DNA from 2 places in the Psychrobacillus sp. FSL H8-0484 genome. Region 2 is predicted to be linked to the other one. Evidence: a T-box and tRNA genes for the amino acid it is inferred to sense, from the RefSeq annotation. Region 2 holds a T-box; the other holds one or more tRNA genes.
What was found. A T-box is a leader RNA that pairs with one kind of tRNA and senses whether it is charged. The one in region 2 lies ahead of pheS (phenylalanine--tRNA ligase subunit alpha), so its partner is inferred to be a tRNA-Phe.
Positions count from the first base shown of each region.

Region 1 (15,434 bases), 150 kb from region 2:
AGACGGGCTTAGTGATCCGGTGGTTCCGCATGGAAGGGCCATCGCTCAACGGATAAAAGCTACCCCGGGGATAACAGGCTTATCTCCCCCAAGAGTCCACATCGACGGGGAGGTTTGGCACCTCGATGTCGGCTCATCGCATCCTGGGGCTGTAGTCGGTCCCAAGGGTTGGGCTGTTCGCCCATTAAAGCGGTACGCGAGCTGGGTTCAGAACGTCGTGAGACAGTTCGGTCCCTATCCGTCGTGGGCGTAGGAAATTTGAGAGGAGCTGTCCTTAGTACGAGAGGACCGGGATGGACACACCGCTGGTGTACCAGTTGTTCTGCCAAGAGCATCGCTGGGTAGCTATGTGTGGACGGGATAAGTGCTGAAAGCATCTAAGCACGAAGCCCCCCTCAAGATGAGATTTCCCATTACGCAAGTAAGTAAGATCCCTCAAAGACGATGAGGTAGATAGGTTCGGGGTGGAAGCGTGGCGACACGTGCAGCTGACGAATACTAATCGATCGAGGACTTAACCAAATTAGAATTTACAGAATTCAATGTCTTTTATCCAGTTTTGAAAGAATAATTTTATTTTAAAAAAATACTTGTAATTTTCTACACAGTTGTTATAATAAAACTTGTCTTTCATTAATTATTCAAGTCTAGTGATGATGGCGAAGAGGTCACACCCGTTCCCATACCGAACACGGAAGTTAAGCTCTTCAGCGCCGATGGTAGTTGGGGGTTTCCCCCTGCAAGAGTAGGACGTCGCTGGGCTTGCGATAAGTACATAATAGTAACTTGTTATGAATTATATTACCCAGGAGGATTAGCTCAGCTGGGAGAGCATCTGCCTTACAAGCAGAGGGTCGGCGGTTCGAGCCCGTCATCCTCCACCATATATTTACTCCTGCCGGAGTAGCTCAACTGGTAGAGCAACTGACTTGTAATCAGTAGGTTGAGGGTTCAAGTCCTTTCTCCGGCACCATTTCTTTCGAGCCATTAGCTCAGTTGGTAGAGCATCTGACTTTTAATCAGAGGGTCGTAGGTTCGAATCCTACATGGCTCATCACTTTTAAGTGAATTATGTATGCGGGTGTGGCGGAACTGGCAGACGCACTAGACTTAGGATCTAGCGCCGCAAGGCGTGGGGGTTCGACTCCCTTCACCCGCACCATTTAATTTAATAACCGAGCGGAAGTAGTTCAGTGGTAGAACACCACCTTGCCAAGGTGGGGGTCGCGAGTTCGAACCTCGTCTTCCGCTCCAAAGATTCATTTAAGTGCCGGGGTGGCGGAACTGGCAGACGCACAGGACTTAAAATCCTGCGGTAGGTGACTACCGTACCGGTTCGATTCCGGTCCTCGGCACCATTTTTTAAAAAAAGAATTTAAGCGCCCGTAGCTCAATTGGATAGAGCGTCTGACTACGGATCAGAAGGTTGTGGGTTCGACTCCTGCCGGGCGCGCCATATATATCGGGAAGTAGCTCAGCTTGGTAGAGCACTTGGTTTGGGACCAAGGGGTCGCAGGTTCGAATCCTGTCTTCCCGACCAGTTATTATTACATTTGGGGCCTTAGCTCAGCTGGGAGAGCGCCTGCCTTGCACGCAGGAGGTCAGCGGTTCGATCCCGCTAGGCTCCACCAAATAATATTAAATTATAAAAAATATCATGGCGGCGTAGCTCAGCTGGCTAGAGCATTCGGTTCATACCCGAAAGGTCGTGGGTTCGACTCCCTCTGCCGCCATCTTAAGGACCTTTAGCTCAGTTGGTTAGAGCAGACGGCTCATAACCGTCCGGTCGCAGGTTCGAGTCCTGCAAGGTCCACCAACACAATAATACGGAGGAATACCCAAGTCTGGCTGAAGGGATCGGTCTTGAAAACCGACAGGCGGGTCATACCGCGCGGGGGTTCGAATCCCTCTTCCTCCTCCATTTTAACTTGTTGTTAGTGGAATTAAGAAAAAGATTGTCTTAATAAAAGCTTTGACGTATATTATTGTCGCGGGGTGGAGCAGTTCGGTAGCTCGTCGGGCTCATAACCCGAAGGTCACAGGTTCAAATCCTGTCCCCGCAACCAAATGGTCCCGTGGTGTAGCGGTTAACATGCCTGCCTGTCACGCAGGAGATCGCCGGTTCGATCCCGGTCGGGACCGCCATTTTTTTTGAAAATACATATGTGGCTCAGTAGCTCAGTCGGTAGAGCAAAGGACTGAAAATCCTTGTGTCGGCGGTTCGATTCCGTCCTGAGCCACCATAATAATGCGGGTGTAGTTTAGTGGTAAAACCTCAGCCTTCCAAGCTGATGATGAGAGTTCGATTCTCTTCACCCGCTCCAAATAATGGGCCTATAGCTCAGCTGGTTAGAGCGCACGCCTGATAAGCGTGAGGTCGATGGTTCGAGTCCATTTAGGCCCACCATTATTCCGAAGTAGCTCAGTGGTAGAGCAATCGACTGTTAATCGATTGGTCGTAGGTTCGAGTCCTACCTTCGGAGCCATATGGGGAAGTACTCAAGTGGCTGAAGAGGCGCCCCTGCTAAGGGTGTAGGTCGGGTAACCGGCGCGAGGGTTCAAATCCCTCCTTCTCCGCCATATGTTGGCCCCTTGGTCAAGCGGTTAAGACACCGCCCTTTCACGGCGGTAACACGGGTTCGAATCCCGTAGGGGTCATATTTTTAAGTGGAAAGTAATCACTTGCTTGATTACTTTTTTACTTCCAAGTAGCTAGTATGGCTAAAGGATTTTATTTATAGATTTAGGTCATACAGCTATTATACACACAATAATACGGAGGAATACCCAAGTCTGGCTGAAGGGATCGGTCTTGAAAACCGACAGGCGGGTCATACCGCGCGGGGGTTCGAATCCCTCTTCCTCCTCCATTTACAACTTATTGTTTGTTGATGAAACACTTAAAAAATAGTTTAGTATATTCTTTTTGAAATGACACTTTTAATATTATTGTCGCGGGGTGGAGCAAATCGTCAAACGAAGATGACGATTAACACCGATGCAGGCAAAGCCGAAGCAGGTGTCCAACTTTCTTCGAGCGTAGTAAAACTTAAACTGCAAGTATAATATTGTCGCGGGGTGGAGCAGTTCGGTAGCTCGTCGGGCTCATAACCCGAAGGTCACAGGTTCAAATCCTGTCCCCGCAACCAAATGGTCCCGTGGTGTAGCGGTTAACATGCCTGCCTGTCACGCAGGAGATCGCCGGTTCGATCCCGGTCGGGACCGCCATTTTTTTAAAAATACATAAGTGGCTCAGTAGCTCAGTCGGTAGAGCAAAGGACTGAAAATCCTTGTGTCGGCGGTTCGATTCCGTCCTGAGCCACCATAATATGCGGGTGTAGTTTAGTGGTAAAACCTCAGCCTTCCAAGCTGATGATGAGAGTTCGATTCTCTTCACCCGCTTAAATTAATTGGTCTATGCACAGTTAGTTAGAGTGCACGCTTCATAAGTGTGAGGCCAAGGATTCGATTTCGAATCATATGGGGAAGTACTCAAGTGGCTGAAGAGGCGCCCCTGCTAAGGGTGTAGGTCGGGTAACCGGCGCGAGGGTTCAAATCCCTCCTTCTCCGCCATATATTTGGCCCCTTGGTCAAGCGGTTAAGACACCGCCCTTTCACGGCGGTAACACGGGTTCGAATCCCGTAGGGGTCATCATTTTAAAGAAAAAGGTAATCATTCATTTGATTATCTTTTTTTTTGTAGAAAAGTATGGATATTTATTTTATATCTTTCTTCAGTAGTTGATTTCTATTAAGCTTACTCTACTTGGAATAACTTTGTTTGTGGAGGCAAGAAAGATATGAAATAACAGGACCAACTCTTTTAATTCACCATTTAAGAAGCAAATTTTATAATTATTCCACCAGTAAATGCCTTAATGATTGTACTGATTAACAAAGTGTTTGCAGCACCGGCCATGAATGATGTATTCGTGATTAATAAATGGAACAAGTGAGGATCAACAGAAAGCGTACTAACCCTATTAAGTACGAAAACCTTCCCTAAGCTTAAAATGACTATAATCCGAAGGATTTGTCTTACATATAAATTGGAGCTGATATGCGCGGATTCTACCGCAAATTATATGCTAAAAAACAACAGTAAAATATAATAGCGTCTTCAACTAAAAATGCTAGGAAGGTATATACCTTCCTAGCATTTTTATTGTTCTACTTAGATGAAATACCCTATAAGTAAGCCTATTCCAAGTAAGAAAACAAAAATAGTATTTGTGAGTGCAGTATCTTTCATTGCAAGCCCGACCTCTAGAGGGTTTTCTTTTTCTTTAAATAGTTTTATTGCATGCATTGGTTTTTTTATACTTAACAGTACAAGTAAAGCAAATGGAGTAACAACTTGCATCAAGACTAAACCTACTATCCAAAGGTAGGAAATGATAAAGAAGGAAGACAAAACCTTAATGGCATTTTTTCTTCCGACAAGAATTGCCATAGTTTTTCTGCCACCTTCCTTATCTTCCACTAAATCTCGAATATTGTTAGATAGCATGATAGCCGCTACAAGCAACGCACTTGGTATGGAGATTAAAATGGCTGAGTTAGGGATCGTACCAACTTGAATGAATGTTGATATAAGAACAATTAACATTCCCATGACTACACCACTAAATAGCTCCCCAAACGGAGTATATGCTATCGGGTAAGGTCCACCAGTATATAAATATCCTATTAGCATACTAACCGCTCCTACAACTAGTAACATCCAGGAAGACTCGTAACAAATATAGATACCTAGTAATGCTGCAACTCCGTATAGTAATAATGCTAATTGCATGACTGTTTTCGGTTTAACACCGTTTCGAACGATTGCACCGCCAATACCAACCGACTCTTCACTGTCTAGACCGCGTGCAAAGTCGTAGTATTCATTAAACATATTTGTAGCAGCCTGTATAAGCAAACAAGCAAATAACATAGCTAAAAATAATAGCCAGTTAATATTGGTGTCATAAAGAGCAATCATTGTTCCTAAAAATACCGGAGCAAATGAAGCAGTTAATGTATGAGGTCTTGTTAATTTCCACCAAATCCGCCAACCCTTATCGGCTTGAAGTTCATGTGACATAGGTTTTTTCTCTCCTTTAAAAGAATCAACCTCAATTTTAGCACATATTTGTTGCTAAATGTGTGCCGAAAAGTGTAGAAAGAGGTATGATTAAAGGTAGAGTATTTTAATAGATAAATTTATCAGTAAGTTATATTTACGGAGGTCATATTTATGCCGAAAACCACCGGTCAAATGAAAACAACATTACGTTTTTATACAGAAACAATAGAAGTATCTAGATTGTCCGCACATGCATTTTTTGAGGCGGGGGACGAATCTTATAAAGGAAAACGTTTTTTCTGGCAAAATAAAGAGAAGACTTTTACTTTAGTTGGATTAGGACACGCTCATATTTTCTCGAATGAATTAGAAGATACACGATACAGTGACATTGCAACTAAATGGAAAGAGATATGTCAAACCTCGTTAAAAGAGAAAGTGGATGTATCTCCAATCCTTTTTGGTGGCTTTTCCTTTGATCCAAAAAATAAGATTGCTTCTGAATGGGATACATTTCCTTCTAGTTTTTTTGTTGTATCTACATTTCAGTTGGTGATCAAAAATGAACAAGCTTATGTAAGTATTAATTATATTACAAATGAAGAAGAGAGTTCAGAAGCATTTGAACGATTACGTATGGAACGTGATGCCTTAATACACACTGCACAAGTAAAAGAACTTAAGGTCCATGCAAAACCTAGTTTAATCGGAAGAGAAGATCGATTGAAAGATGAATATTTGCAAGCGGTGGAAGAAGTTACGAGTCAAATTCGAAACAATGTAGTAAATAAAGTAGTAATTGGCCGATCGTTAAAGCTGACGTTCGACGATACATTTGCTTCCTCAACAGCTATTTATAATGCATCGATGGAGCAACCAGAAAGTTATTTATTTGGGTTAGAAAAAGATGATAAAATCTTTTTTGGTTCAACACCAGAGCGATTAGTAAAAGTAGAAAATGGACATGTTCAATCAGCAGGTCTTGCTGGTTCTGTTAGACGCGGAAAAAATTCCATGGAAGATAAAGAACTTGGGGATAGTTTACTTTCCGATCGTAAAAACTTAGGGGAACATCAATTTGTAGTAGATATGATACGGAAAGTATTTAACCAATATTGTGAAGATGTAAAAATTCCATCTAGACCAAAACTAATGAAAATAAGAGATATTCAGCATTTATTTACTCCTATTGAAGGGAAAATAAAAAAAGAGGCTTCCTTGTTTGAGTTTGTAGAATCTTTGCATCCTACACCTGCACTAGGTGGAGAACCTCGGAGAGAGGCAGTAGCTATTATTAGAGAATCGGAACAGATGAATCGTGGGTATTACGCAGCACCAATTGGTTGGATTAATGCAGAAGGCGACGGAGAATTTGCAGTTGGAATTCGCTCTGCATTACTAGAAAATCAACATGCTTATTTGTTTGCGGGCGGAGGAATAGTTGCGGAATCCTCCTCATTAGAGGAATTTGAAGAAACAAGAGTGAAGTTTCGACCAATGCTCCGAACACTTGGAGGAAATATGAATGAATAATATGGAGTATTTGACGTCTTATGTCAATCAATTTGTAGAAACAATAAAAAGAACAGGTGTAGAAGATGTGGTCATATGTCCAGGCTCTAGATCTACACCATTAGCATATGCATTTGCAAAAAGTGAAGGTTTTCAATTTTATCGTCAAATTGATGAACGTTCAGCTGGTTTTTTTGCATTAGGAATAGCAAAAGCAAAGAAAACGCCAGTTGTTTTATTGTGTACATCGGGAACAGCTGCCGCCAATTTCTTTCCTGCTATAGTGGAAGCTTATTATGCGCGGGTTCCATTACTTGTTGTTACAGCGGATCGCCCACATGAGTTACGTGAAGTAGGAGCACCTCAAGCGATTGACCAAATCCATCTGTTTGGAAAGCATGTAAAGTGGACTGTCGATTTTCCAATTCCGGAGGATAATGAAGAAAGTCTACCTTTTATAGAACGTCATATCTATCGTGCTGTTTCTACATCAAAAACTTCCCCTATGGGTCCAGTTCATATTAATGTGCCATTTCGCGAGCCCCTACTTATCAATTTGGATCAGCATCATTCTGCGTTACAAGTTAGTAAGGTGGAAATGGGGCAGCTTGTACCAGGGGAAGAGTTTATTCATTGGTACAAGGGTATTTTGCAAAAAGAAGAGAAGGGTTTATTCATAGTTGGTGATTCACTTCATACAACGGAAGGTTTTTGGGAATTTGTTAAAACGGTCCAATGGCCGGTATTGGCAGATCCATTATCTAATTTACGTAGCTCCGTTCCGGAAGATTGTATGCATTTATGTATTGATCAATATGATGCGCTGTTAAAAGAGAGTTCATTTAAAGAAAATGTTGTTCCGAATGTTGTCGTTCGATTTGGAGCACAACCAGTTTCAAAACCGCTCACACAATTTTTAAAAGCATGTAAACCAACCGTGTTTATAGCAGTAGATGAAAGTCCTATTTTCCGTGATTCTCTTCATATTGTGACGCATCATGTTCAAGTAGAAGCAACATCTTTATGGATTCCAATCCAAGATAAGCAAACGTCTAATTACTTAGAAAATTGGTCGAAAGCGAATGAAATTGCTACGACTCATATCCAAGCTTATTTAGAAATGGAAGAGGATGAAGGGGCACTTGCAGGTACATTATTCGAATCGCTACCAAACGGTGCGGATTTATTTGCAAGTAGTAGCATGCCAATTCGCGATGTAGATACATTTTTCAATAAAACATCCAAAGATATTCAAATTTACGCAAATAGAGGAACAAACGGAATAGATGGCGTTGTTTCAACTGCATTGGGTGTACAAGCAGCTACCGGTCGTCAAAGTTTTTTACTTATTGGTGATTTAGCTTTTGTACATGATGTGAATGGTCTAATCGTAAGTAGATTCCAGCAAACTAATATAACCATTGTTGTGATGAATAATGATGGGGGAGGTATATTCTCTTATTTACCTCAATCTACTGAGAAAAATTATTTTGAGCATTTATTCGGAACTCCAACAGGTCTTGAATTTTCGCATATTGCAGCAATGTATGATGCTCAATATGATGCGGTTCATACAAAAGAAGCATTTAAACATGCTTTGAATCAGACTAAAACAAAAGATGTGCGTATTATAGAAGTGTTTACGAATCGGCAAGTTAATACAGAAACGCATCGAAAACTATGGTCTGCCATTTCTAAGGAGTTAGACTCGATTTGGAGAGCATGAATGTAAATGTTCATAATATAAATATGCATATGAAAAGATATAATATAGGAGCAAAAGAAAAAGTTATATTTCTCCATGGGTTTACTGGATCTAGTGATACATGGAAGGAAGTAATAACGTATCTTCCTTCAACAGTGGAAGTACTAACAGTTGATCTAGTCGGACATGGACAATCATCTAAGCCAGAGCAGATTAAACCATATACTACGGAAGAACAAATAGAAGCACTACACGAATTATTACTCCAACTGAAGTGGAGTAATTTTACACTTATAGGCTACTCTATGGGAGGTAGATTAGCGCTCGCTTATGCTTCTAAATATCCTGTGGCCAAGTTAATTTTGGAGAGTAGTTCTCCAGGTCTAGCAAGTGAAGATGAGCGAGTAAAAAGAAAGCGTGCAGATGAGTTGCTTGCAGAAAGAATTACAAACGATGGAATTGTCTCTTTTGTAGATTTTTGGGAAGGTATTCCTTTGTTTCATTCACAAAAAAGCTTATCACTCGAAAAACAGCAAAAAATACGAGCAGAAAGACTTGCGGGATCCGAAGTTGGGTTCTCGAATAGTTTGAGAGGCTTTAGTACAGGCGTGCAACCTTCTTATTGGGACAAGCTAGTGAATATCAAGAATCCAACCATTTTAATTACTGGAGAGTTAGATCAAAAATTTTATGACATAGCAAAAGAAATGCAAAAACTTTTACCAAATTGTCATCATAAGCAAGTTAATGATGTGGGACATGCAATTCATGTGGAAAATGCCGAATTGTTTGCTACAATAGTAAAGGATATAATTTTGAAGGAGGATGAATGATGACTCGTGAATGGACAACATTACGTACATATGAAGACATTAAGTATGAGTTTTATAATGGTATTGCAAAAGTAACGATTAACCGTCCAGAAGTGCGAAATGCATTTCGACCAAAAACAGTGATGGAGCTAATTGATGCTTTCTCTCGTGCTCGCGATGATCAATCGATCGGGGCAATTATTTTAACTGGTGAAGGTGAGCATGCATTCTGTTCAGGTGGGGATCAAAAAGTACGTGGACATGGTGGCTATGTTGGGGAAGATGAAATTCCGCGTTTAAACGTATTAGATTTACAAAGATTGATCCGTGTTATTCCTAAGCCTGTTGTGGCGATGGTAGCTGGCTATGCAATTGGTGGCGGACATGTTCTTCACGTTGTTTGTGATTTAACCATTGCTGCGGACAATGCAAAATTTGGACAAACAGGTCCTAAAGTTGGTTCGTTTGATGCTGGATATGGTTCTGGTTATTTAGCACGTATTGTTGGACATAAAAAAGCGCGTGAAATTTGGTTTTTATGTCGCCAATATGATGCACAGCAAGCACTTGATATGGGCTTAGTAAATACAGTGGTTCCATACGCACAATTAGAAGACGAAACGGTTCAATGGTGTGAGGAAATGCTAGAGATGAGCCCAACTGCTCTTCGTTTCTTAAAAGCAGCGATGAATGCGGATACAGACGGATTAGCTGGTCTTCAACAAATGGCTGGAGATGCTACACTTCTTTATTACACAACTGAGGAAGCAAAAGAAGGCCGCGACGCATTTAAAGAAAAACGTAAACCTGATTTCGGTCAATTCCCACGTTTTCCGTGATTTAGCACGATGCAAAATCTGGAAGCAAATACGCAGGGCGAATTTGATATTAATGAAGCTGTCCTTCTCTAGGGCAGCTTCTTTTTCTAAAGGAGATAATGGTATTCAATGTATCCCAATCTATTATTGAAACGTGCAAGTTTAACACCCAATCGAATTGCATTACGGTTTTATGAGAAAGAATGGACATTTGCGCAAGTCTATACAGAAGCGAATGTATTTGCAGAAAAGCTTCGAACAAAAGGCATTTTACCCGGAATGAGAGTTGCTATTTTAGCATCATCTAATCCTCAGCTAGTGGTTGTATTACACGGTTGCATCCAGCTTGGTTGTGAGTTAGTGATGCTAAATGAAAGACTGACAGAGGAAGAACTGAGCTATCAATTGCAAGATAGTAATGCCGACTCTTTATTAGTAGATTCTTTTGAAAAAAGAAATTTAGCATACCCAAATAGGCTTTCTTTTGAAGATGTACATCTTGCAGAACAAACTGCTATTGAAATGGAAAAAGAGTGGCTAAAAGATCGTACCATTACGATCATGTATACGTCAGGAACGACAGGTAATCCGAAAGGTGTTCGACAATCACTTGAAAATCATGTGATGAGTGCGACTGGTTCTGCACTAAATTTAGGTGTACAGCCACATGATTGCTGGCTATGTACAGTGCCGTTATTTCATATTAGTGGCTTTTCCATTTTAATGCGTTCTGTGCTATACGGAATGACTGTCCATCTTCATACAAAGTTTGATGCGGAAAAAGTTGTAGAGGACATTTTAAGTGGTACTGTCACGGGAATGTCCGTCGTTGCAGTAACACTTGAAAGAATTATTACAGTACTTGAAACGAAAAATCTATCCTTCCCAAATACATTTAAATCCATGCTCGTTGGTGGAGGACCAGTTCCATTAAATTATTTAGAGAGAGCGATTAAACGAAATATTCCAGTGTTACAAACATACGGAATGACGGAAACTTCCTCTCAAACCACGACATTATCCAGCGAAGATGCTATTCGGAAATTAGGTTCTGCAGGTAAACCGTTATTTTTTGCCGATGTGCGTATTGATGGGGAAGAAAAAATCGGAGAAATTTGTATTAAAGGTCCTCATGTGACAAAAGGGTATATTGGTGCTTCTGAATCAAGAAATCCATTAGTTGATGGTTGGCTTCATACAGGAGATATGGGGTATATAGATGAGGAAGGTTATTTATTTGTTGTGGATCGTCGTTCTGACTTAATTATTTCTGGTGGTGAAAATATATATCCAGCAGAAGTAGAGCAAGCATTAGTTAAACATCCAGCGGTGAAAGAAGCAGGTGTTGCTGGAAGGTCAGATGACAAGTGGGGGCAAGTACCTGTAGCATTTGTAGTTTTAAAGGAAGATACTGGGGAAGAAGAATTGAATGCTTTTATGAAGACACAAATTGCTTCATATAAACAACCTGTGTCTTATTATTTTGTGGAGCAGCTTCCTAGAAATGCATCGAACAAATTGATGAGAAGAGAATTTTTCAAACATATAAAAGACACTTAGAATTCTAAGTGTCTTTGTGTCATTTTAATACAGTTTTTAATGTTTCAAGATTTTTATTCATTAGAGTAAAATACGTTTCCTCATTAGTAATATCTTCTTTCGAAAGCACGCCTAAGTTATGAAGAACTAAGCTTTTCGCACCAACCTCATGTTGAATCACTTCTGTTAGTTTAGAAGATACATTTTGTTCAAATAAAATGTACTCTATATTTTTTTCTTTCGCTAAATCAATAATTTTTGTTAATTCTTTTTGAGAGGGTTCATCTTGAGAATTAAGACCTGCCACTGCCACTTGCTCTAACCCATACGTATTAGCGATGTAACCAAAAGCGGCATGTGATACGAAGAATGTCTTATTAGTCGCATTATGGGCCATTTCTTCAAAGTTAGCATCTAGTTGTTGAAGTTCAGCGATTAAAGATTGGTAGTTTTTTTCAAACGTCTCTTTTTGATCTGGAGCAGCCTCTATAAGAGAGTTTTTAATAGACAAAGCAAGGCTTTGACTAATTTTCGGAGACATCCATACATGTGGATCTATTTTGCCATGGTCGTGTCCATCGTGACTGCTGTCCTGATGTTCTTCCGTTGCTTCATCATGCATCTCTTCTTCGCCTTCATGCTCATGCTCATCATGGGAGCTTGCTTCTAATTGATCATCCGAAACTTCATCAATCGTTGCAATCATTTTCACTTGTTCATCCGCTAATGTTTTTTTAGCATTTTCCACAAATCCTTCAAGTCCCAAACCTATGTAGAAAAATAAATCTGCATCTGCTAATGCAATCATATCTTTTTGAGTTGGCTCAAATGTATGTTCATTTGCTCCAGCAGGATAGATAGAAGATACAGTTACCTCTTCACCACCTATACGCTCTGCAAAATATTGTAAAGGGTATACGGTCGTATAAATTTGGAGATCATTTTCTTCTTCATTAATAGATTCTTCTTTATTTCCACAAGCCGTAAGGAATAATAAAAAGAATAATAAGCACACTAATGTAATGCGTTTCATATAAACTCACCTTTTCTAAATAGTAATGATTACGTTTTAAAAACAGAGAACTATATTAGCTTACAGTAGTTTGTGTAAAAAGGCAAGAAAAAATAGCCTTTGATTTATTTTTTCTTCAAAGGCCATTCTTCTGGGACTGGATCTACTCCACCTTCATGAAATGGATGACATTTAGATATTCTTCTAATGGTTAAATAACTTCCTTTAAGTGCGCCATGTTTTTGAACAGCTTCCACCCCGTAATGGGAGCATGTAGGATAAAAGCGGCAGCTGGGAGGGGACAAAGGAGAAATAAACTTCTGATAAAAGCGAAAAATACTTATAATAATATGCTTCATTTAAATATCCAGGTCCTTAGGTTTCGGGTCAATTTTCAATGGTTTTTCATTCATTGCCAATTTATATAAAAATGTAAAGCCAAAAATACTCAGTAATATTGCAGCGCCTAAAATCCAAAATACCATATTGCTTCACTCCAGTATAAGTTTCATTATTTTTATTGTATGAAATTAAAAGGTATATGAAAAGTGAAAGCAACTATTATTACAGGGAGAGTGACAACTTTATGTCGACAGCATTAAATAATGAATTAAACAAGCAAGTGGCAACATGGTCCGTTATGTATACAAAGTTGCACAATTTTCATTGGTATGTGAAGGGATCATCTTTCTTTACCTTACATGCAAAATTTGAAGAACTTTATAATGAAGCGACTTTAAATATGGATGAAATTGCGGAGCGCTTATTAACTTTAGGAGCAAATCCAGTAGCAACCTTAAAAGAGCACTTAGAGCTTTCCGAAGTTAAGGAAGCGAACAATAAAGAAACTGCAGATAAAATGGTTGAAATAGTCGTAAAGGACTTTGATCTAATTATGAAATCACTTAAAAAAGGGATGGATGAGGCTGCAAAAGATGAAGATGATATGACGGAAGATTTGTTAAATGCAATTTATCAAAAGATAGAAAAACATCAGTGGATGCTAAATGCATTTTTAGGTGATTCAAACAAATAAGTCAAAAGACCAACAATTCATGTAATTGTTGGTCTATTTGTGATATAAGTCACATCTGAGTACACTCTCTTTTGTTATGCTTGAATTAAGCAATGAAAGGAGAGATAAGCATGAATAACGGAATAGGAATTGCATTGGGGTTATTGTTTATAGGAACAATCATAGGAGCTGTGATGCTAACAGACAAAATGAGCGTAGAAATACCCGAACAGCAAGTAGCATCCTCAAACGGTGAATCTAGCAAAGAGGTTCTTGCTTATAACCCACCAAGTATGGAAGACGTACCAGAAGGCCCATTGGGGGAAGCTATTACTTATGGTTACGACTTGGTGAATGAAACATATTCTGTGGCGGATCCTTATGTAGGAAATAACTTATCATGTACAAGTTGTCATGCAGGAGCTGGATTAGATCAAAATTCATCTTCACTCGTTGGAGTCACAGCTGTTTATCCACAATATATAGAGCGTTCAGGCAAAATTGTGACAATAGAAGATCGTATTAATGGGTGTATGGTAAGAAGTATGAACGGGGAAAAATTTGAGGCAAATAGCGAAGAGTTAAAAGCAATGGTAGCATATTTTACATATATTTCAGAAGGAATTCCAGTTGGAGCCGATATCCCGTGGAGAAATACAAATTCTATGGATGACGTGCCTACTCCAAGTGTTTCAAGTGGAGAAGAATTATTTCAACAATCATGCATAGCTTGTCATGCTGGAGACGGAGCTGGGACTGGTCCAAATACTGGGCCGGCTTTATGGGGTGATAACTCTTTCAATGATGGAGCGGGACTTGCACGTATTTCAAAAATGGCAGGGTATATAAAAAATAATATGCCAGCAGGTGGAGAAGGAACATTAACAGATCAAGATTCTGCAGATTTAGCAGCTTATATATTATCTCAGGATCGACCAGAATGGAAAAATCACGATAAAGATTGGCCAAATGGTAGTAAGCCGAAAGATATAATGAACAAAGAACTTCGTGAAAAAGTGAAAGATGGAACAGTAAACTGGGACGAAGTATTGTCTAAGAATTAATAAATTGTTAGATTAGCCGATAATATGCATGTAAGAAGGAGGAATGACTATGGACATTAATTCCATTATGTCTTCTCAGTTAATGCAGCTACAACAAACCGTTCAAATGAGTGTGTTGCAAAATGCACTAAATATGGAAACGGTTGCTGCAGTACAACTTTTAGAAGATATGCCTCAAGCATCGCATCCTTATAAAGGATCGGTTGTAGACGTTCAAGCTTAATTGTAAAAAAGTATGCCCCAATTTTCTTGGTGCATGCTTTTTTACTTTTTACGCATACTACGTTAAAAGGATGTGTGAAAATAATGACAGTAAGCAAAGTGTACGTATCTGTTGTCCATCGAAAAGTGTATGCTTATCCCGATGAATCTCCTTGGGAATTTGAAATAAACGCAAATCAGGAAATTATTCCTGTGTTTGACAAGCTTTTCGACCAACTAAATGTTGTAGAAATAAAAGATTTTTGGCGATCACATATTCCGATCAAGCTTTATCATCATGATAAAGAAAATGATCAATATGACATAAGAATGAAGAAAGTATATGCGTTGATTCATGAATTTTGCAATCCTGAATCCAGATCATTTATCGAGCAACTACCATATTTTCAAGAAAGGAGGATGGAGTTCGTTGAGTAAAAACATTAACCGAAAAGGAAACGAGAACTCAAATTATCGTAATATCGCTCCTTTATTAAAGCAATCCCCTCAAATCAAAACAAAAGTAAATATTGCACAAAATAGAGAAGAAGGAAATGGACATTACAAATTAGATCAAGAAAAGGATTAAGTAACAATAAAGACTTAGCATTATTGCTAAGTCTTTTTTCCAAAGAATAAGAAAGTATATAATTTTCCGTTCGATAAATACTGCTGATTTCCGTTCCAG
Region 1 is NZ_JBBOSZ010000001.1:3,015,406-3,030,839, reverse strand. Features, by position in the region: rRNA gene MHH81_RS14820 (23S ribosomal RNA) at 1-522, shown strand, start outside; rRNA gene rrf (5S ribosomal RNA) at 647-762, shown strand; tRNA gene MHH81_RS14810 (tRNA-Val) at 809-884, shown strand; tRNA gene MHH81_RS14805 (tRNA-Thr) at 898-973, shown strand; tRNA gene MHH81_RS14800 (tRNA-Lys) at 982-1,054, shown strand; tRNA gene MHH81_RS14795 (tRNA-Leu) at 1,078-1,162, shown strand; tRNA gene MHH81_RS14790 (tRNA-Gly) at 1,180-1,254, shown strand; tRNA gene MHH81_RS14785 (tRNA-Leu) at 1,270-1,358, shown strand; tRNA gene MHH81_RS14780 (tRNA-Arg) at 1,380-1,456, shown strand; tRNA gene MHH81_RS14775 (tRNA-Pro) at 1,464-1,540, shown strand; tRNA gene MHH81_RS14770 (tRNA-Ala) at 1,556-1,631, shown strand; tRNA gene MHH81_RS14765 (tRNA-Met) at 1,660-1,733, shown strand; tRNA gene MHH81_RS14760 (tRNA-Ile) at 1,740-1,816, shown strand; tRNA gene MHH81_RS14755 (tRNA-Ser) at 1,829-1,921, shown strand; tRNA gene MHH81_RS14750 (tRNA-Met) at 1,990-2,066, shown strand; tRNA gene MHH81_RS14745 (tRNA-Asp) at 2,070-2,145, shown strand; tRNA gene MHH81_RS14740 (tRNA-Phe) at 2,168-2,243, shown strand; tRNA gene MHH81_RS14735 (tRNA-Gly) at 2,251-2,324, shown strand; tRNA gene MHH81_RS14730 (tRNA-Ile) at 2,331-2,407, shown strand; tRNA gene MHH81_RS14725 (tRNA-Asn) at 2,412-2,486, shown strand; tRNA gene MHH81_RS14720 (tRNA-Ser) at 2,490-2,580, shown strand; tRNA gene MHH81_RS14715 (tRNA-Glu) at 2,587-2,658, shown strand; tRNA gene MHH81_RS14710 (tRNA-Ser) at 2,778-2,870, shown strand; tRNA gene MHH81_RS14705 (tRNA-Met) at 3,073-3,149, shown strand; tRNA gene MHH81_RS14700 (tRNA-Asp) at 3,153-3,228, shown strand; tRNA gene MHH81_RS14695 (tRNA-Phe) at 3,250-3,325, shown strand; tRNA gene MHH81_RS14690 (tRNA-Gly) at 3,332-3,402, shown strand; tRNA gene MHH81_RS14685 (tRNA-Ser) at 3,483-3,573, shown strand; tRNA gene MHH81_RS14680 (tRNA-Glu) at 3,581-3,652, shown strand; gene MHH81_RS14675 (1,4-dihydroxy-2-naphthoate polyprenyltransferase) at 4,175-5,086, opposite strand; gene MHH81_RS14670 (isochorismate synthase) at 5,240-6,601, shown strand; gene menD (2-succinyl-5-enolpyruvyl-6-hydroxy-3-cyclohexene-1-carboxylic-acid synthase) at 6,594-8,306, shown strand; gene menH (2-succinyl-6-hydroxy-2,4-cyclohexadiene-1-carboxylate synthase) at 8,303-9,118, shown strand; gene menB (1,4-dihydroxy-2-naphthoyl-CoA synthase) at 9,118-9,936, shown strand; gene MHH81_RS14650 (o-succinylbenzoate--CoA ligase) at 10,045-11,475, shown strand; gene MHH81_RS14645 (metal ABC transporter solute-binding protein, Zn/Mn family) at 11,495-12,487, opposite strand; gene yidD (membrane protein insertion efficiency factor YidD) at 12,592-12,825, opposite strand; gene MHH81_RS14635 (hypothetical protein) at 12,826-12,951, opposite strand; gene MHH81_RS14630 (Dps family protein) at 13,053-13,502, shown strand; gene MHH81_RS14625 (c-type cytochrome) at 13,613-14,545, shown strand; gene MHH81_RS14620 (putative motility protein) at 14,595-14,768, shown strand; gene MHH81_RS14615 (transposase) at 14,852-15,184, shown strand; gene MHH81_RS14610 (hypothetical protein) at 15,177-15,335, shown strand.
Region 1: it encodes a tRNA-Phe, which carries the amino acid that the T-box ahead of pheS (phenylalanine--tRNA ligase subunit alpha) is inferred to sense. The anticodon was not compared.

Region 2 (15,434 bases):
CTCCTAATACTTTAAATCCAGATAACACCATTTCCACTTTACTTTTCCTCCAAGTTTTAGTGTAAAATGGGTAAGCTGCACCTAAAACTACTAATATCATTGCATAGTAGGCATTCACAGTATGAGACAACGACCGAATCCACGTAACTAAGTGATCTAACGGAATGGAGTTTTTATCATTTATATCGATTGGAATAAAAAACATAAAGATTCCAATTGTACTAAAAATGAAAAATTTCAAGAAGTTTTGAAGCGAGTATATATTTTGTTTTTCTTCTTTGGCAACTTGACGATTATCATATGATTCTGGAATGCTGTTCATTTTTTCACCCCATATGCTGTAATAGCAAATTTATAAATCTTTATTCACTCTCTGCAACTTACTATAAAACCTTACTTAAGAATGATTTAGTTCGATCTTGCTGTGGGTTTTCAAATAAATCTTTAGGGATATTTTCTTCTACAATGAAACCACCATCCATAAACAGCACGCGGTCACCGACTTCACGAGCAAAACCCATTTCATGTGTCACTACCACCATCGTCATTCCCTCATTGGCTAGCTGTTTCATAACTTCGAGTACTTCTCCTACCATTTCTGGATCCAACGCTGAGGTCGGCTCATCAAAAAGCATAATTTTCGGTTCCATCGCGAGTGCCCTTGCAATTGCGACACGCTGTTTTTGCCCACCAGATAACGAATCTGGATATGCATCTGCCTTTTCTTTTAGCCCTACTTTACGAAGAAGTTCAAATCCTCTTTCTTTTGCCTTTTCTGTAGATAACTTTCTAACTCTCATTGGAGCGAGGATTATATTTTCTATCACGGTTTTATGTGGAAATAAATTAAATTGCTGAAATACCATACCTACCTCGGTTCTTACTTTATTAATATCTGTCTTCTTGTCCGTAATATCAATGCCTTCGATCAAAACTTGACCATCAGTAATGGATTCTAGTAAATTCAGACATCTTAAAAAGGTAGATTTTCCTGATCCAGATGGTCCAATTACCACCACAACTTCCTTTGGTTTAATGGATGCATTAATATCTTTTAAAACTTCATTACTTCCAAACGATTTTTTTAAATTCTTTACTTGAATCATTCAGTTGCCAACCTTCTTTCAAGACGATTTAATAAGAAACTCAAAGAAGTAGTTAACACTAGATAAATAAGCGCAGCTGTAAGGTACGGTTCCCATACACGATAATATTGACTTGCCAGTGCCCGTCCATAATACATAAGCTCAGGAGTTGCAACTATCGCTGCAAGTGAGGACTCTTTAATAAGTACTATAAATTCATTCCCTAATGGTGGAATCATTCTTTTAAAGGCTTGAGGCAAAATAACATCTTTCATTGATTGAATATGATTCATACCAAGAGAACGTGACGCTTCCATTTGCCCCTTATCAATTGACTGGATTCCTGCTCTGAAAATCTCTGATATATATGCACCCGCAATCAACGATAGCGCAATAATACTAGCTACTATCCCGTTTGTATGCCCTATTAACATAGGCACGAGACCAAAGTGAATCAATAAAATTTGCACGAATAGTGGAGTTCCACGGAAAAATATAATATAGCAGTTACAAATAAACGAAATAAACTTATTGCGCATCATTTTACCTAAACCGATTAATAATCCTAGTACCGTCCCTATTAAAATACCTATAAGCGATAACCCGATTGTCAGTAAGGTCCCCTTTAGAAAGAAAGGGATATATTCTACTATGATGTCTAATCTAAAATCCATTGATTTCCCCCCTAGTGAAACCAAAATTGCGCAACTACTCTTGAAGTGTTACGCAATTTGGTTATTCACTTAATTCTGTTGTGCTAGAATTGTTGCTACATCAGGTTCTGATCCGAACCATTGCTCATAGATTTTTGCATATGTTCCGTTTTCAAGAACCTTAGTAACAGCTACATCAAAATCCGATTTAAGTTCACTGCCTTTTGGAAACATAATTCCGTAAAATTCTTTTTCAAAACCATCATCATCTGTAATAACAACTAGGTTTTGGTCTGGATTATTTTTTGCATATTCCTCCACAACTGCATTATCAGCTACAACAGCATCTGCACCGCCACTTAGCATTTCCATAATTGCTAAATTATTATTATCGAATTTTTTTATATTCGCATGATTTTTACCTAGAATGCTCTCCACTGCTTCTTGACCTGTAGTTCCACCAAGCACAGCTACCACTTTATCATTTTTTAAATCTGCAGCACTCTTTATGTCGCTGCCTTCTGGTACTAGAATTTTATTTGTAGATAAATAGTATGGAACAGAAAAATCATACGTTTGTTTCCGTTCGTCATTTATAGTTATCGCACAAATACCTAAATCGGAGAGCTTACTTTTGACTTCAACAAATAAAGGATCCCAACCAACATTGACAAGTTCAATTTCATAACCAGCTTCACTTGCAACAGCATTCATAAAATCTACGTCAAATCCAGTCATTTCCCCTTGATTCAAATAGACAAATGGTGCATAGTTTGCTTCTGTTGCAACTTTAAGTTTTTTCTTTTCCCCATTTGAACCACTACTCTTTTCAGCATCAGCTTGATTATCCCCACATGCAGCTAGTATGAGAGAGAAAATCATGACAATTGTTAGAAATACCTTCTTTTTCATTTCATTGTCTCCTTAGAATTAATCTATTTTTTATCCCTTAGACCCATAATAGAAAAATAATTTCATTTGAAATTTCGAGTAAAGTAGAGGGAGAGATCCAAGTAACCTTAGATCTCTATAATCTGTTAAGTTTGTTTGTTATGCCTTCACTTCTTCTTTATGAAGATCCTTTGGTCCAAATGTAGCTTCAGGTTTCCACCATAATGGTATTTGGATGCTCTCTTTCGTTAACTTTCCTTTTCCGTTTGCAACGTCCTGGGCAATTTCGTAACCTGCTTGCGCATGACGAACAACTCCAATTCCAGAGTCAACGGTCATCGCCACTTCGAGTCTCATATCCGATTCAGCCGTTCCATCCGCAACCATTGTTACACCTGTATGAACCGCTTCTCCCATAGAATAGTTAGCTTGGATTGCAATTAGGTCACACATACCGACAGCATTTAAAAGTCCGTTCAACATCGGCCAGTCAGAGATCAAATCACTACCGTCCTTCATGTTTTCGGATTCGAATGTTGGGTTCACGATAGAACCAGAGTCTAAGTTGTCTCGTGAGAATGCAACTGGACCAGACAACTCTCCACGGCGAATCATATCATTCACTTCCAGCGCAAAAGCCTTACGCTGACCGAAGCCCATATAACAAATACGAGCAGGTAGTGCTTCAATTGGAATATGCTCTTTTGCAAGCTTGATCCAGCGTGTCACTAGGTGATCATCACTGAATTTTTCCAAAATCATGTCATCAATTTTGCGTAGATCGTCCGCTTCTCCGGATAGACAAATCCAACGGAACGGCCCACGCCCCTCACAGAAAAGTGGACGGATATATTCGGCTACGAAACCTGGAAGACGCTTCGCTTCTTTTGCATCCATGCCTGCATCGATACATTCTTTACGATGGCTTGTACCGTATTCGAACGAGTGAACACCTAGATCCATGAATTTAATTAACGCTTTTAATTCGCGGACCATCGTTTCACGTGCTTTTTCTAAATACAATTCGCGATCTGAATCACGAAGCTCTTCAGCTTCTTGGACTGTATAGCCCGATGGCAAGTAAGAAATTGGGTCATGTCCTGGTGTCATGGAAGTAGAGATATCCGGCAACCATCCTTTTTCAAGTACTTCTTCATAAATATCTGCGGCATTTCCTACAACAGCGATACCTAGTGGTTTACCTGCAGCCGCATATTCTTTTGCCTTCGTAATTGCTTCTTCTAAAGAATTAGCCACCTCATCGATAAACCCTTTGTCGATACGACGTTGAATGATTTCAATATTCGAATCACAAAGAATCGCTACTCCTCCGTGCATTGTCATCGCACGTGTTTGGTTACCACCCATTCCCCCTGCACCAGCAGTTAAAAGGATTTTCCCAACAAGTGAGTCATTGTAATGCAGGCGGGCAATCGCAGAAAGTGTTTCAAACGTTCCTTGAATTACCCCTTGTGTACCGATATATTCCCATGGTGCTGCTGTATAGTTGGCGTAAATAGTTAAGTTTTTGTCTTGTAAATCATAAAATGTTGGCCAGTCTGCTTTCATAATGTTTGTCGTTGCCATCACTACAGTCGGAGCATATTTATGTGTTTTGAAGATAGCCACTGGCATACCAGATTGCACGACAAGTGTTTCGTCATCTTCCAACTCTTTTAATGATTTCACTATTGCATGGTAGGATTCCCAGTTGCGGGCTGCTTTCCCGATTCCACCGTAGATAACAAGCTCTTCTGGCTTTTCTGCATTTTCCATATTATTTTCTAGCATGCGTAAAATCGACTCTTGTCTCCATCCTTTACAACGTAATACTGGACCTCTTTGTGCCTTTACTGAGTATAAGATTTCTGGTGTTGTCATCGATATTTCCTCCTAAAAGAATAATTTGTGTTTTACACTTTTATATATTGCAAGAGTCGTGCCAACTTTCTTCATTCGACAAAAAATAAAGTTAAATTTTCATATAATCGTGTCTCATCAGTGGTTATTTTTTTATTTTCATCATTGAATCAGTAAATCTTAAATGGTCTTCAGTGCAAAAAGACATTACAATAGCGCAGATATATTCGCATTATTAATCTAAAAATTCAGTAAATATTTTATAATTCCTTGCGGGCAATGCTTTTCATCTAGTGCAGATAAATTTTACATGCAGACTCTTCTAAATAATCAGAAGATTATGTTATACTATTGATAATTTTAATTTAGGAAGGAGTAAAACTACCTTGACTGTTGCGTCTATAGGATCGATTATAAGAAGTTTTGTAGATGGAGTGATTGCTTTAAACGAGCAACGTGAAATTCTTTGGCATGACATTAAAGAGGATATCCCTATTAATATTTCAAAAGGGATGACTATTAGTAGTTTTATGGAATGTGATAACAAACATTTTATAAACAATGAAACATTTCTTCTCGATTTAAACGGAAAACAATTATCGATTGTCGTCAAAGTTTTATCTACGGAGGATACTATTATTTTCTTATGTCTAAAAGATTTAACTAATGAAACGACTAATATGGAAGAGCGATTGTATTGCTTGGAAAAAATAATAGATTCTCTCGATGAAGGTGTCATGATGAGCAACTCTGAAGGAGAAATTACTTTATATAATGAAGCACAAGAAAAAATGGAGGGTTTAATCAGTCAAAATATTATAGGCAAGCATTTATGGTCTGTTTACAATTACAATCCACAATATTCCGAGCATAAGCATACAATTAAAACAGGAAAACCAATTTTCTCAAGGTATCGTGCACATTCTACCATCAACGGAATACCGAAATATGTAAACTATAGTACATATCCAATTCAAAAAGATGGAAAAACCATTTCTGTGTTTTCACTGAGTACAAATGAATCAAAGCTTAAAGACCGACTTCATCAAACAATCGAACAAAAAAGACAAGCAAATGTTACACACCAAGAGAAGGTCCATTCAAAGAACGGTACAATTTTTACGTTTAATGATATAAAAGGAAAAAGCCTTGTACTTTTAGATCTCATAAAGGAAGCCCAAAATGTATCTATCCATAATGCCGATACATTGATTGTCGGAGAGACGGGAACTGGCAAAGAATTGTTTGCGCAAAGTATGCATAATCATAGTCCTAGAGCTAATAAGCCATTCGTGGCAATAAACTGTGCTGCAATTCCGGAGAATTTACTGGAAAGTACTCTATTCGGAACAGTAAAAGGTGCATTTACTGGTGCAACGGATCAAATAGGACTGTTTGAATACGCTCAAGATGGAACCCTTTTTTTAGATGAAATTAATTCCATGCCTATTACTTTGCAAACCAAATTAATGCGTGTATTACAAGAAAGGTTAGTTCGAAAAGTAGGTTCTAATGATGTGGCACCTGTGAAATGTACTATTATTAGTGCATGCAACGAAGATCCGGAGAAACTGATTGCGGAAAATAAAATGCGCATTGACTTGTTTTATCGAATTGCACATACAAGCCTTTACATTCCTCCACTTAGGGAACGCATAGAAGATGTACATTTTTTTATAAATTATTTTTTAGATACATATCAAAGAAAACTAGCAAAATCAGTTCCAATACTTTCTAATTCATTACAAAAAAGTTTACTTCAATATTCTTGGCCAGGAAATATAAGAGAGTTAGAGCATATGATTGAAAACCTAATTATTCGTGTGCCTGAAAATGCTACAGCGATTGAAGTTAATCATCTTCCATCCTATATGCGAGGAAAGATATTAGTGGTGCATTCCACTACTTCATTCGAAGAAAGTAACGAAATAAAAAGACCTCTTAAAAAAATCTTTAAAAGTTCGGAAAAGCAACTAATTGAAACAACTCTGGTACAGTCGAATTGGAATGTATCACAGGCTGCCCAAAAACTTGGTATCACTCGGCAAAGCTTGCAATATCATATAAAAAAGCATGATCTTGAAAAACCTACTATTTGATTTATAAAAAAACACAGAATCGAAGTTTCTAAATCAAACTTCCTTCTGTGTTTCATTTAAGAGAACCATATATGAAAGACTATTATTTCTATACATTTAAAGAAATCTTTCTTTATTTCGTTTTCACTTTCCAATCATTATAATAAACCGCATCTAACCCTAAATCATTTGTTTTTAACCATTCAAATGCTTTCAACACTAAAGGTGATGCATTTTCAACGGATACCTCTTCTTCAGAAATCCATATAGCTCCTAGTGAGTCTTGGCCATCAAATTGTTCGGGCTCTATTAAACTGCCGCCTATTTGCTTAACTAAATAATATACAGCGATATGATGAACATCCGTCAAGCCTCTCCAGTTAGACGAAATCATGAAATCCGTGGTTCCTAGGTTTTGTATAATTTCAATTTCAAGACCTGTCTCTTCTAGAAACTCTCTTTTCATTGCAATTGTTAAACTTTCTCTTTCTTCTAAACTGCCCCCTGGGAGATCAAAACGATTTATGTAAGGACCTCCATTTTTATTGATAACTAGCAGCTTCTCATTTTGGACGCAAATACCATAGACACCAAATGCACGATGAAAATTTCTTTCCTTTTCATTACCCATATACCATCTAATTGCTTTTTGTTCGATCTCCATCGCTAATTGATCTTTTCCATTAATATACGACTCTACGTCATAAGGAAACTTCTTTGCTAACGCTTTTTTTAAATCTCCGTATTCTTTTGCATCATCATGATATACACGTAAGTAATCTCGAAATGCAAGATGTCGCTGAATTTCTGGATTTCCCGATTCATACATATGGACATGATGCGTCCGATTATCTCCACCTTTTTGGAAATATCTACGACCAGGAAGCCCATTTTCTCCTTTTGGTTCGTATCCTATAGCAAGCATTGCATGGTTATATGTATTAATTTTTGTTATATCCCGAACAACAGGCATTATATCGATAATTGGTTTTGCATATAAAGCCTGTACGGAAGTACTGCCAATATGGTGAATAGCGATGATTTCTGGACCAAAAATCGCTTGAAGCTGCTTTGCTTCTTCCTCAAACTTTTTCTTCCAATCCTCTGAATATGCTATTACCTCCACTTTGCGCATTCCTATCTTCCTCCCTCTATTTAAGAAGTTTCGTTAACATCTCCTTATGAATCTTTGAATAGTTAAGTAGATCAAAATTTCCTTCTGTATTACTAGTAGTAATTTTATTTGCTTGAGACCAAGCCAGGTTATACATCCATTCCCCCCTTTATTACTATTTTTTCTGAATCAATACAATGTCACATCTATCGTGAATAATGGAAGGTTGATTTTATTCAACCCATAAAGTTCTATAATTTCGGCTATTTCAGTTGGTCTTTCTACAACTATCGATATAGTATTACCTTGTACGATCGTTTCTCTTCCTGCCGCATCAAAAAGCACGTCTTCGTTTTCAATGCGACCATCTGAACAGAGATACATATACACCGCTACAGATGTATATTGAATAAGGATTCCTATTTCCTCTTCATCTATGAATTCGTCTTCCCCATCATTAATTTCTTCTTGATCCTCTTTTTTAAACAGATTAAACATCCTATCTTACTCCTTAACGTTATTTAGACTAGATTTGAAATATGTATGGAGCAGCTGATTTTAGTAAACCTTCTACTCCACCAGGATAATAAGGCATTAGTTCATTAGCAGTTTTCCTATCGACCCATTTTATTTCTGAAATTTCGTCCTCATACTGAATGAAGATTTCTCCTTCTATTACATTCACGAAGAAAGTTACAAATAAAACATGTTCTCCCTTTTGTTCAAAAAACTTTTCATTAATTGATACAACTTCCCCCACTTGTACTACTAATCCGGTCTCCTCTTTGACCTCACGAATAAGCGCTTGTTCCAAGGTCTCCCCATCTTCTACTGCACCCCCAGGAAGTGTCCAACTTGCTCCAATATTATGGACCATCAATACTTTCTTCGTATCCTCATTTAAAATCAACGCATACACGACATTTACTCTTCTCATTTTTAACTGTCACCCCTTAATACTACAAATTATAACAGATGGACTCTTCTGATTTATTAGTAAATTGAAAAATGGTCATTTATTACAATAAAAACAGCTTTTCGGTAGGAAAATCAGTTACAATAATCAATGGTATTATCTTAATAAAGATGGAAGGCAAGCATTTTTACCTCAGAAGGAGAAATTTTATTGAAAGTACAAGTATTATTAAAAGGTTATAATTTTTTGTTTTTCGGTTTACTTGCGCTCTTTATTCCATTTTTACCTGTATATTTGGGTGAACAGGGTTTATCGGCGAGCGAAATAGGTCTGATTATTGGAACGGGGGGCTTTGTGACGTTAATTGCACAACCGTTATGGGGTTTCATTAGTGATAAAACAAAAACAATTCGTAAGGTAATGCTATTACTCGTTAGTTTAACAGCAATTTTCGGTTACTTTTTATTTAACGTAGATAGCTTCATGTTACTTATTATTTTTGCACTGCTTGTTTATTTTTTCTTGATGCCAATTGATCCACTAACTGAAAGCCTCAATTTTACTGTTTCTGAAATGGCACGTGTTAGCTATGGGTCTATTCGTACATATGGTGCACTAGGTTATGCGGTGTTGGCATTAATTTCCGGCTTTGCAATGGATTATTTTGGTGTGAGCAGTGTATCTATTTTGTTTATTATAGTAGGAATTATTTCATTTGGAGTTATTTGGTTTATGCCAGAAGTACAAGCCTCATCAAAACCAGTGACAATGGAAGGCTTTAAACAAGTATTAAACAATAAAGAAATGCTTCTATTTTTAGCGTTAGTGTTTATTAGCGCTATACCGGCTCGTATGAACGATACATTTTTAGGCATTCATATAAAAGCACTTGGCGGGGACACTTCATTAGTAGGAATCGCCTTCTTCATAGCTGCAACAAGTGAAATTGTTATTTTTGCGTTAAGTTTTTGGTGGTTACGCAAAGGAAAAGAAATGGAAATCATCACGATTGCTACATTTTTTTACTTTTTACGTTTTTTGGCCTCAGGTTTCGTAACGAGTCCGATCGTTCTTACATTGCTACAAGTGTTACAAATGCTAACGTTCCCAATCTTTTACACCGCAGCAATTCAATACTTATATCAAATTATGCCAAAGGAATGGCGTGCTACCGGACAAACCATTCTTGCACTCTTATTTTTTGGATTATCGAGTATCATCGCATCTTATGCAGGTGGATATATTTATAATGAATTTGGTGGGCATTCGTTTTATTTCATCATTTCGGCTATGTCCTTCATCGGCGTGTTATTTGGTATACTATTGACGATTCGTAAACATAAATTAAATAAATAAACATAGGAGTAACACGAGTAATTCGTGTTACTCCTATGTTTATTTTCATATTGAACATACCCAAGATGGTCTAAAAATTTTCTATATGGACAGAAAAAAATTTATCCGGTCACATTTTTTCCTATCCGGTCAGAAATATTTTTATCCAGTCACATTTTTTCCTATCCGGTCACAAATATCAAATCAAATAAAAAAAGCAACACCATTATCGGTGTTGCTCTTGTTTATTTTTATTATCCTCGTAACTCTGCTCCTGCTTGCTCTGCAAGTGCTTTTAATACTTTGTTATGTGCATTTACTACTTCTTCATCTGTAAGGGTACGTTCTGGATCGAAGTATGTGAGAGAGAATGCAACCGATTTTTTGCCTGGCTCCATTTTTTCTCCTTCATATAAATCGAATAGATGCACACCTTTTAATAATCTTCCACCAGATAACTGAATAATTGCTTGTAGTTCACCAGTAGCTTTCTCGCTGTCCACTACTAATGCAATATCACGAGTAATGGATGGGAATTTAGAAACTGGTGCATAGTATAATGCTACATCTTCTTTATTTAATACTTTTGCTAGATTCAATTCCATTACATACGTTTCTTTTAAGTCACGTGCATTTTGCTCAGATGGGTGTAATTGAGCGATAAGCCCAATCTCTTCTCCAGCTAACTTGATGGAAGCAGTACGTCCAGGATGTAACCCGTCTACTACTGAACGTTCAAATGTAAGCTCACTTGTATGTCCAAGTAGTTCCATTAATCCTTCGACAATTCCTTTTAATACGAAGAAATCGACAACTTTTTTCTCACCTTGCCAGCTATGATCTAACCATTTACCTGCAATTACAGCGGCTAAATGCTCTTGCTCATGAGGTAAGCCTGATTCTGTTTCACCTAAGAATACGGAACCTACTTCATAAAGAGCAACTGTATCCGCTTGGCGAGCCGTATTATACGAAACAGCCTCTAGTAAATGCGGGATTAAGCTTTGACGAAGGATACTACGTTCTTCACTCATTGGCATTAATAACTCAGTTACTGGAGCAGTTTCTAATGCAAATTTTTGAGACATTTCTTTTGATGTTAATGAATACGTAATTGCTTGATAAAGACCAGCACTTTCCAAGTAAGCGCGAACTTGACGACGTTTTGCTTGATAAGATGTTAATCCACCTGGTTTTGATTCTTCCACTGGTAATGTCATTGGAATTTCATCGTACCCATACATACGAGCAATTTCTTCTACAATATCTTCTTTAATTTTAATATCTTGGCGACGAGTTGGTGCCTTAATATACAAGTATCCATTTGCCGCTTCGAAATCAAATTTAAGTCTAGTTAATATAGAAGTCATTTCTTCTAATGAAATTTTCATTCCTAAACGATTATTAATAAAGTCAGGCGACACAACTACTTCAGCTGGAGTTTTATCTAGCTCATCAACTACCACTGAACCAGCTAGGACTTCTCCACCAGCAAGCTCTGCAAGAAGACTTGCCGCACGTTCTGCAGCTGGAATAACACGATTCGGATCGACACCTTTTTCAAAACGGGCACTCGCATCACTACGTAAGTTATGGTCCTTAGAAGTTTGGCGAACGGATCCGCCTACAAAGTATGCAGATTCGATGACAACTGTTGTTGTTCCTTCATACACCTCTGAATTAGCCCCACCCATAACACCAGCAATAGCAACTGGCTCTTTGCCATTTGTAATAACTAAATGGTTGGATTTTAGCGTACGCTCTTGATCATCCAGTGTAACAATTTTTTCTCCTTCAGTTGCAAGTCGCACGACAATTTCTTTTGTTTCCAGTCGGTCATAATCAAATGCATGAAGTGGTTGACCATATTCCATTAGCACATAGTTCGTAATGTCTACAACGTTATTATGTGGACGAACGCCAGCTGCCATTAGGCGATGCTGTAACCAAAGTGGTGATTCTTTTATTACTACGTTTTTCACAACTTTTGCTACGTACATTGGATTTTCTATAGCAGCATCTACACGTAAGCTTAAGTAATCAGAAGCTTTCTCGTTACTTTCTGTGTAAGTTGCTTCTGGATATTTCATATCCTCCGATAGAATTGCCCCAACTTCATAAGCTACTCCAAGCATACTTAGAGCATCTGAACGGTTTGGTGTTAAGCCAAGTTCAAGAATTGTATCATCTAATCCAAGTAGTGGAAGTGCACTTTCTCCAGCAGTAGCTGTTTCTGGCAACACATAAATACCTTCTGCATAAGCTTTTGCTACCAGTCTGCCTTCAATTCCAAGCTCTTGAAGCGAACAAATCATACCATTTGATTCTTCTCCACGAAGTTTTGCTTTTTTAATTTTCATGCCACCAGGAAGCACTGCTCCTGGACGAGCAACGATTACTTTTTGACCAGCTGCAACGTTTGGAGCTCCACAAATAATTTGTGTTGTTTCTTCTCCAACATCTACTTGGCAAATATTTAATTTGTCTGCCTCTGGATGCTTCACACATTCCTTCACATAACCTACAACTACATTTGTCATACCGTGAGAGCGATCTATTACTGCATCGACTTCAATACCTGAACGAGTGATTTTTTCACCCAATTCTTTTGGATCAAGTCCTTGTGTATTCACATATTCTGCCAACCATTTCGTAGAAACTAACATGTCATTTCCTCCTTACACTTCTGTTCGGTGGAATTGCGATAAGAAACGCACATCATTCGTATAGAAATGACGAATATCTTCCACTCCATATTTCAACATTGCAATACGCTCTGGACCCATACCGAATGCAAACCCAGATAGTTTTTTCGAATCATAGCCAGCCATTTCAAGTACGTTTGGATGTACCATACCAGCACCTAAAATCTCAATCCACCCTGTTTTCTTACAAACGTTACAGCCACTTCCGCCACATTTAAAGCAAGAAATATCCATTTCAACAGATGGCTCTGTGAACGGGAAGAAACTTGGACGAAGACGGATTTCACGATCATCACCGAACATTTTCTTCGCAAAGACAGAAAGTGTTCCTTTTAGATCACTCATGCGAATATTTTCCCCAATTACAAGTCCTTCGATTTGTGTAAATTGGTGTGAATGTGTCGCATCATCATTGTCACGGCGGTACACTTTACCTGGACAAATGATTTTAATCGGCTTGCCTTCTTTTGCTTCCATTGTACGAGCTTGTACTGGAGAAGTATGTGTACGAAGAAGAATATCCTCTGAAATATAGAAAGAATCTTGCATATCACGAGCTGGATGACCTTTTGGCAAGTTTAAAGCTTCAAAATTATAATAGTCTTTTTCCACTTCCGGACCTTCCGCAATTTCATATCCCATGCTAATAAATAAATCTTCAATCTCTTCTACTACACGAGTAAGTGGATGATGATTACCTGTTTTCACTGGACGCCCTGGTAATGTTACGTCAATGGATTCTTTTTCTAACTGTTCTTGTATCGCTTGGTCTTGAAGCAATGTCATGCGAGCTTCTAGTACTTCTGTTACTTCTTCACGGACTACATTTACTAGTGCCCCCATTTTCGGACGTTCTTCTGCAGGAAGTTTACCCATTCCTTTTAGTAAGTCCGTAATCGGTCCTTTTTTACCTAAATATGCAACACGCACATCATTTAATTCTTTTACATTTTGAGAAGCTGCAATTTTTTGAATTGCTTCCTCTTTCAACTGTTGAAGTTGTGCTTCCATCTGATAATCCTCCTTAATCAAATTCGCCTTGGCGTAATGGAGTCCAGATTTTGCATCGAGCTAGCTCGATGACCTGCTTTGCAAATCTGTGACGTCCGCCAGAGGCTATGATTTCATTCAACATTACTCGGCTGAATGAAATTTTACAAAATAAAAAGCCCCGCCCCTATAAAAGGGACGAGGACTAATTTCGCGGTACCACCCTGATTATTGCACAAAAGTAAGTGCAATCACTCAATTCGACTAACGGCTCTACACCGGCACACCTTTACAGCAATCGCTGGTCCCGGTGGCAGCTAACGGGGTGAACTTCTATATGCATTCTCTATTTACACTTTCAGTCACGGTGTAAAATCCCTTTTTTCGAATCATCATATATACTTTTCCCGATCATAGCTTTTTCTATTTATCAAATTATAGTCTATTATACGTATTTTTAGACATATCTTCAAGTGCCTTTTATTTTAATGTTAATCCATATAGAAGAATTCCGGTTGCAACTGCTACGTTTAATGATTCAGCCTGACCTAAAAGGGGTACTATAATATTCTGATCCGTTTTCTGTAGTAGCTCTGTATGTATACCGCTTCCTTCATTCCCAACGATTAACGCAAACGTATCACCTTTTTTAACTGCATTAAACGGTGTAGAATTTTCAAATGCAGTTCCGAAAACTGGCACATGTCGATTTTTCAACTGATCCACCCATTCATGTAGATCCCCTTTTACTACAGGAATATGAAAATGAGATCCTTGTGCAGATCGTAGTGTTTTGGAATTATATGCATCCGCAGATCCTTTTCCAAGAATCACTGCGTCTATTCCTGCAGCATCTGCCGTACGTATCATTGTGCCAATATTACCTGGATCTTGAACGGCATCAATTAATAATAGGCGACTCCAGTTCGTTTGCTCTTGATCAACCACAGTTTGTTGTTTACAGTGAGCAAATATACCTTGTGTATGCTCTGTTTCAGCAAGTTCTTTTTTTATGACATCATTTATTTCAACCATTTCAATATTTTCTACATCCCAATTCACTGGAATCTCACTAGTATCACTTATCATAATCGTTAGCACATTTTCTTTTTGTTTAATTGCTTCCTCTACTAAGTGAAAGCCTTCTATAATAAATTCACCTGTTTTATCCCGTTCTTTTCTAACACTTAATAATTTTTTCCAATGCTTCACCAGTGAATTTTGTGGAGATTCAATTCGTTTCATTTATGTGTGACCGCCTTTTTTATAGATAACAAAGTATAGCTTTTCTACTTAGTATCTGTCTAGTTTATATGTAAAGCCGCTCATTGGAGACCGCTTAATAATACCTTACACTTTTCTTGATTAATTGTAACAAATTCATGTATAGCTTGCGAGAGTTTGGATAACATAATTGCGAGGAGTGATGAAAATTGGATTTTCAAATTCGAGAAGCTATAACTGCAAATTTGAAAGGTAATTCGACAACTGATATTCGAGAGGTAGTCGAAGATGCCATTCAAAGAGGAGAAGAACATTTACTACCTGGACTTGGAGTAATCTTTGAAAAATGGTGGAAAATGGCGGATGATACAAAACGAAATTCCGTATTAAATGAAGTGGCGACCGCATTCAAATAGAAATAATCCGTGAAGAATAATAACTCTTCACGGATTATTTTTTTCTTTTTTCGTCATAATAAAATCCCCTTTAAGTGAAGTGAGCACTTCCATGACAATACATGATTTGTTTAACGTCAATTAAAGGAGATAATTTCAGAGTTAGTCTCTTATTCTAATGATAAAAA
Region 2 is NZ_JBBOSZ010000001.1:2,869,016-2,884,449, forward strand. Features, by position in the region: gene MHH81_RS13955 (YjiH family protein) at 1-322, opposite strand, end outside; gene MHH81_RS13960 (amino acid ABC transporter ATP-binding protein) at 384-1,106, opposite strand; gene MHH81_RS13965 (amino acid ABC transporter permease) at 1,103-1,759, opposite strand; gene MHH81_RS13970 (basic amino acid ABC transporter substrate-binding protein) at 1,829-2,650, opposite strand; gene hutU (urocanate hydratase) at 2,789-4,510, opposite strand; gene MHH81_RS13980 (sigma-54 interaction domain-containing protein) at 4,876-6,588, shown strand; gene MHH81_RS13985 (NUDIX hydrolase) at 6,701-7,198, opposite strand; partial or broken gene MHH81_RS13990 (GrpB family protein) at 7,229-7,702, opposite strand; gene MHH81_RS13995 (hypothetical protein) at 7,871-8,179, opposite strand; gene MHH81_RS14000 (NUDIX hydrolase) at 8,208-8,618, opposite strand; gene MHH81_RS21385 (hypothetical protein) at 8,731-8,811, shown strand; gene MHH81_RS14005 (MFS transporter) at 8,808-9,953, shown strand; gene pheT (phenylalanine--tRNA ligase subunit beta) at 10,187-12,598, opposite strand; gene pheS (phenylalanine--tRNA ligase subunit alpha) at 12,611-13,648, opposite strand; T-box leader at 13,819-14,051, opposite strand; gene MHH81_RS14020 (TrmH family RNA methyltransferase) at 14,108-14,872, opposite strand; gene sspI (small acid-soluble spore protein SspI) at 15,061-15,267, shown strand.